3 regions of the Neobacillus sp. NRS-1170 genome follow, and region 2 is predicted to be linked to each of the others. Evidence: riboswitches for the same ligand, from Rfam matches in the RefSeq annotation. Region 2 holds a riboswitch; each other region holds the start of a gene.
The links. Region 2 has a riboswitch for cobalamin ahead of cobJ (precorrin-3B C(17)-methyltransferase). Riboswitches for the same ligand answer to the same signal wherever they lie in the genome.
Positions count from the first base shown of each region.

Region 1: linked by a shared signal. The riboswitch ahead of ACIFOT_RS01960 (DUF4430 domain-containing protein) and the one ahead of cobJ (precorrin-3B C(17)-methyltransferase) in region 2 are both predicted to bind cobalamin.
Region 3: linked by a shared signal. The riboswitch ahead of ACIFOT_RS20495 (ribonucleoside-diphosphate reductase subunit alpha) and the one ahead of cobJ (precorrin-3B C(17)-methyltransferase) in region 2 are both predicted to bind cobalamin.

Region 1 covers NZ_JBITPF010000006.1:111,816-114,088, reverse strand. The annotation lists gene ACIFOT_RS01960 (DUF4430 domain-containing protein) at 1-1,127, opposite strand, end outside; cobalamin riboswitch at 1,258-1,442, opposite strand; gene ribH (6,7-dimethyl-8-ribityllumazine synthase) at 1,502-1,972, opposite strand; partial or broken gene ribB (3,4-dihydroxy-2-butanone-4-phosphate synthase) at 2,184-2,273, opposite strand, start outside.
Region 2 covers NZ_JBITPF010000069.1:59,011-61,283, reverse strand. The annotation lists gene ACIFOT_RS25570 (YhgE/Pip family protein) at 1-729, shown strand, start outside; cobalamin riboswitch at 873-1,050, shown strand; gene cobJ (precorrin-3B C(17)-methyltransferase) at 1,193-2,273, shown strand, end outside.
Region 3 covers NZ_JBITPF010000048.1:57,492-59,764, forward strand. The annotation lists gene ACIFOT_RS20490 (MDR family MFS transporter) at 1-449, shown strand, start outside; cobalamin riboswitch at 541-740, shown strand; gene ACIFOT_RS20495 (ribonucleoside-diphosphate reductase subunit alpha) at 881-2,273, shown strand, end outside.

The sequences.
Region 1 (2,273 bases), on a different contig from region 2:
TGGGCCGTATTCGGAACAGTGAAATCCGCGCTGTCTAATGCAATCAATGCGAAGGCTACGCCGTTCAATCCCTGCTTAGTAACATTGCCGTTATAAATTGATTCAACAAGGTTGTATCCTTCAACATTCGTCGGGTCACCTCCTGCTGCAAGAATCCCAAGTACATAGCGCTCAGTATCAGTAATTCTTGTAAACTTCCCTTGTCGCTCTTTAACTAGCGCCTTTACGGAATCCAGATAGTTGGCAGGAATAGTTTTACCAGCTTGCTTTAGGGCTATAGCTTCCCATTCACCAACTTGTGATTTTAAAACATAGTCACTCACTGAATCGACTGCATGTTGAAGGTCGGCCGCTGAAACAGTTCCTGCCGGAGGATTTGGATTTGTAGAAGGATCCCCATTACCTCCAGTCCCCGGATCAGGCTGAAAAGATTCTAATTGAAAGCTGATTTGGTTTCCCGACTGAAGCGAGTACCCTTCAGCCCCAGTGGATGCCATTTCTCCGTTGATATAGAAAGCCCAGTAATTGTTACCTTCTGCTTTAATCCCATTAAGGGATGTAATCATTTTTCCGTATTGGGTATCGGTGTATCCTACATTTTCAACGCCAAGCGCGACTTGTAAAAGCTGAAAAGCATTAGGGTGACCGATAATTTCAATTTCAGGTAATTCCTTAACAATGTTTTTCTTATTATCCATTACTTTAAGTGAAACTTTATTTTCGACAGGCTTGGTCCAGTCTTTTAATTGGAAGGTTAATTTATCGCCATTTTGAACGATATAGGAATCCGATCCAACCTGAGCAGAAACCCCGTTAATGTAGAAAGCCCAAAAATTGGTTCCTTCTGCCTTTACTCCATTAATACCGGTTAACATTTTTCCATATGTAGTGTCGGTAAATTCAACGTTACTCTCTCCAACTGCACTAATTAAACTTTGCGTTGCTGTTTCGTTTTCACCAAATGAAACAGATGTTTCAGGCAGTATTGGATTTGTTTCTTCTGTCCCTATTACGGTAATAGTCCCTTGATTTCCAAGGCCAGCAGCAAAAACAGGTGTCTGAACGCCGCTTATGATAAGTGTGAATACAAGCAACAGAGCCAGCCATAAATTCTTTCTCTCTAACATCCTCTTTTCTCCCCTTCTAGTAATCTCAAAATTTTTGACATAAAAAAATCCCCCAAAAAGGAGGAGTGCTATGTACCAAAATAGAAATACAATAAAATTCCTATTTTAACACACTCCTATCCGCGTAGGCTTTAGGTGTTTAAAACAGGCAGGTTTCCTGGCTCATGGTCATCGCTTCCTATGTCTTCCCATCTATTTGACAGTGACAGTTTATAGGTTGCTCCCATTTACAGTGGCGGGACCGCGTTGGCTCTTTCCAACTTCCCTTTTAAGCTTAAGTTCAAAGACTTTAGCACCTGTTTTTTCATCATATTTTTTTATGTTATTTCTATTATAGTAAAACGCTAATTGTTTTGTATATGGTTTTAAATGAATTATTGCTCAATGTTTCGGCAAAGGTTTGCCATTTCAATGGCTGCACTCGCAGCTTCCCAGCCTTTATTGCCGGCTTTCGTACCTGCACGTTCAATAGCCTGCTCAATCGAATCAGTCGTTAATACGCCAAAAATAACAGGCACACCGCTGTCTAAATTGATACGAGATACTCCTTTTGCGGTTTCATTACAAACATAATCAAAATGTGGGGTTGAACCGCGAATAACAGTTCCGAGTGTAATGACAGCATCATACTTTTTACTGTTTGCCATTTTTTGAGCGATTAATGGAATTTCAAAGGCGCCAGGAACCCAAGCAACGTCTACATCTGTCTCGCTTACTCCATGCCGTTTGAGTGCATCCTGCGCTCCGCTTAATAATTTACTTGTGATAAATTCATTGAAACGTCCTACCACGATTCCAACCTTTAATCCTGAGCCAACTAAATTACCTTCAAAAATATATCCCATCTTAATTCCTCCATTTTTTTATTTGGTGCGATAAACTAAGTTGATGATTTCGCTACGGGCTCTCGCTTTCCGCGGGCGTGCCGGGGCCTCCTCTGCGCCTAAGCGCCTGCGGGGTCTCCCCGGACCCGTACTCCCGCAGGAGTCGAGCACCATCCGCTCCAATCACCAATTTCTAAAAAAATTTATTTCTTTAGAATTTGTTTGCAGTATCTTTTTCTTTATTCTTTCGGTATTTAATTAAATCTTCAATGGTAATCATTTTTACCTTTAATTTATCAGCAATTTTACGGAGTTCTGGGAC
Region 2 (2,273 bases):
GGCTCGAAGGAATTGAGCAATCAATTAAGTGACGGGGCAAAAGATGCCAGTGATGTAAAGGCCAACAACAGCGTATATGATATGTTTGCAAAGCCAGTCAATGTTAAAGATTACAAAATGAATCAAGTTCCAAACTACGGAAGCGGATTGGCGCCTTATTTCTTAGCACTAAGTCTATTTGTTGGAGCTTTGATGCTTTCCGTTATTTTTCCAATGTATAAACCAGTCACAGAACCTAAGAGTGGAATTAGCTGGTTTCTCGGAAAAGCCGGAGTGATTTTAGCAGTAGGAATTGCTCAGGCATTAATCGCGGATGCGGTGCTGCTCATGTTACTGGGGCTCGAAGTGAAGAGTGTTCCTTACTTTATTATGTTCAGTATCTTTACTAGCTGGACATTCATGGCCATTATTCATTTCCTTGTTGCGGCTCTTGATAATCCTGGACGCTTTATAGCTGTAATTATCTTGATTTTACAATTAACCTCCAGTGCAGGAACGTTCCCGATAGAACTTAGTCCGAAATTCCTGCAAACGATCAATCATTACTTGCCGATGAGCTATTCGGTTTCTGGTTTTAGGGCGATTATTTCAACAGGAGACTTCGGTTTTATGTGGGAGAACATTGCGCATATTGCTATATTCCTTGTTTTATCCCTGGCTGCTACATTAACATTTTTTATTGCGAAATTTAAACGGCAGCAAGGGCATCTGCATTTACAGGAACAATAACTTTAAATTTTTTGAGGCAGGACCAATGTCGGTCCGCCTCATTTTTATGGGTAAAGTATATGTGTAATTGAAATGACAAACCTTAACTTCAAAAAAAATAGTATGTTAACTTTCTAGATTATATGGTATAGTTATAAAAAATTTAATAAATACTTTAAATAAGTGCTCACATTTGTGAGGTAAAAGGGAAACTAGTGAAAGTCTAGTACAGCCCCCGCTACTGTAAGAGCTGATGAAATTACAATGCCACTGAGAAATCGGGAAGGTGTAAGAGTAAAAAGAAGCTTAAGTCAGGAAACCTGCTTATTTAAACGACACTTGCTTTTCGGAGGGAGAAGTATAGGCGGGACAATTATAATTATTGTTTTTGTGTTTCAGTATGCTTAATTTATACTGCTATTTCACATCATGCCTGTATTCCTTTTAAAAGGAGTGCAGGCATTTTTTATTTGGAGGTAAACCTATGAAAAAGGGGAAAATTTTTGTTGTTGGCTTTGGTCCAGGTGATCGTGAGCACATTACAAAACGTGCTGTAGATGCCTTGCAGCAAAGTGATTGTATTATTGGATATAAAACATACGTGGAGCTAATTGAACCTTTCTTAACAGCAAAATCCATTGTCAGTACGGGTATGACAGAAGAAGTGTCACGTGCACAGGGTGCAGTAAAGAAAGCTGAAGCTGGCAATATTGTCTCAGTCATTTCCAGCGGAGATTCAGGCGTTTATGGTATGGCTGGATTAGTGTATGAAGTGCTGATTGAAAAGGGCTGGACTGAAAAAGAAGGAATTGCGGTAGAAATTGTTCCAGGTATTTCAGCCATTAATTCTTGTGCGAGTGTATTGGGTGCGCCAGTCATGCATGATTCCTGCACGATCAGCCTAAGTGATCATTTGACGCCTTGGACTGTAATAGAAAAGCGCATTGAAGCAGCTGCGATGGCGGACTTCGTTATAGCTTTATATAATCCGAAAAGCGGTAGACGGACACGCCAAATTGTAGAGGCGCAAAATATTCTATTAAAATATCGTTCACCTGAAACACCAGTGGGACTTGTGAAAAGTGCTTATCGTGAAAATCAAAATGTAGTGCTGACAACACTGTCTGAAATGCTTGAACATGATATTGGAATGCTGACAACGGTTATTATCGGGAATTCTTCTACTTTCTTTTATGACAATAAAATCATTACCCCTCGAGGTTATCAGCGTAAATATACGTTAGGTGAAGAAAAACAAAGCTTAAAACCGCATCAGCGTTTGAAAAAGGAAGCCGAACCATGGGCATTAAATCAAGAAACAGGGGAAGCGCAAGCTGGTTATGAGCAAATTGAACGGAAAAAACAAGAAGTTAGCTCATTAGATTTGGCTTTAAAGGCTTTATCTATGGTGACAAAAACTGAAATAGTAAATCCATTGTTAGTACAACAAGCAGTCGAAGATATATTTGAATTTGCTGTTTCACCTGGAGTTGCCAATAAATTTATTAAGCCAGACCAAATGCGCGTATTGGCAGAAACTATTGGCGAGACAGGCACCATGGAAT
Region 3 (2,273 bases), on a different contig from region 2:
TGGCCATTCTTCTCCTGCAGTTTCCTATTATTAAAATGATGAAGAGGTATTCTTCCTTAACCGCATTAAAAGCAGGGTGTCTATTGTTTTCAATAGGGATATTGGGTTTTGGAATATCTGATTCACTAGTTTTGTTCATCGTTTCCATGATCCTTTTTTCTGTAGGAGAAATTCTTTGTTTTATTATTGGGGATGTGCTGATTAGTGAAATTGCACCCTCCAATTTAAGGGGAGCTTATTTCGGGGCTGCCGGTCTGCAATTTATCGGTCAAGGCGCTGCGGCATGGTTTGGCGGCTGGCTCCTCAATTATTTTGGGGTTGGAAGTGGTGCAATCGTGTTTGGCATATTAGCTTTATTCACTATCATAGCTTATCCATTTTTTCAATATGGGCAATATCTTTTAGGGAATAAACCATCCTACTTCAAAACTCAGCAAAACACTAATTAAAATACTTGATAAATTACTAAGTTTATACTATGATAGATTTTAGTTTAAAATCAACATATTGTTTTAGCTCTTAAAAATAAAACTATATATTGTGTTTGCCTTAAGTTGAGATGCCGGCAACGGCTTAATTGGGAATCTGGTGAAAATCCAGAACTGCCCCCGCAACTGTAAATGCTGACGAAATGAACAAACCACTGTATAAAAAAGCTTACTAAATTAGGCGGTTATATGGGAAGGGTTCAGAGTAGGGAGATGCATAAGTCAGGAGACCTGTCTTTCTTAAGATGTTTCAGCTTCTTCGGGGATTGAGAAGATGGAACGGTGGCAGCAGGGGGCCCTAATTTCTTTCCATTTTGCCCTTTTGTATTTGTTATCGTTTCATCCGCTCGAATTCACCCGAGCGGATTTTTTATTTTTAGGGGGAAGAGGACATGACTGTCAAAGTGAATAACGTATTGGAAACAATCCAACAAGCATCCAATAAATATCAACTGGATTTTACGGTGCTTAAAAATCAAATTGAGGAACTAGAGGAAAAGGAAGCAAACAAGCAGGCACTCAGCTATGCTGTTAATCAAATAGCCATGGACCAGCCGGATTGGAGCTTTGTGGCTGCCAGCTTATACCTAAATGAATTATATGAAAAAGCAGCTATAAACCGGGGATATGACCGTTCGTTAAAGTATGGCGATTTTTACAGCCTAATTCAACAATTAACCGATATCGGGATTTATTCTAGTGACTTACTAAACTTTTATAACAAAGTGGAAATTGCTGAATTAGCGAAAGAGATTAATCCGGACAAAGATAATTTATTTAATTACATAGGATTATTTTTACTAGCTGATCGTTATCTTGCGAAAGATCATCAGCAAAATGTATTTGAACTGCCGCAGGAGCGGTTCATGATTATTGCTATGACTATTATGAAGAATGAAAAAGTGTCTAAGCGGTTAGATTTTGTAAAGGAAGCATACTGGGCCTTAAGCAATTTATATATGACAGTAGCAACACCAACTTTAGCAAATGCCGGAAAAAGTTTCGGACAGCTTTCCTCTTGTTTTATCGATACAGTCGACGATTCTTTAGATAGCATTTATTTAAATAATTGGGATACTGCTCGTTTAAGTAAAGATGGCGGAGGAATTGGAATCTACTACGGAAAGGTCCGTGCGCTGGGATCTGATATCAAGAAATTTAAAGGAAACTCTTCAGGAGTTGTGCCGTGGATTAAGTTAGTGAATAATACGGCAGTCAGTGTGGATCAATTAGGTCAGCGCCAAGGTGCCATTGCTGTTTACTTAGATGTATTTCATAAAGATATCATGAATGGCTTTCTTGACTTGAAAACAAATAACGGAGATGAACGCCGTAAAGCACATGATATTTTCACTGGTGTAACCGTACCTGATCTTTTTATGAAAAAGTTGCAAGAGATAGACGAGAATGGGAGAAGCATTGGGGAATGGAATACCTTTTGCCCCCATCAAGTAAAGCAAATCATGGGATGGAAAGATGAGTCTGGGAATCCGCTGGGACTAGAAGATTTTTATGATGAATCAGACAGGAAATATTTTACTGAAAAATATAAAGAGGCCGTAAGGAACCCGCTTCTTCCGAGAAAAACCTACAGGGCCATGGACATAATGGCACGAATCATGGTTGCTCAATTAGAAACTGGTACCCCGTATATGTTTTATCGTGACGAGGTAAACAGGCAAAATCCCAATAAGCATTTGGCTGGTAAGGGCCGTACCTCCATCTATTGCAGCAATCTTTGTACAGAAATCACGCAAAATATGTCAGCCACAGCCATCATCAAAG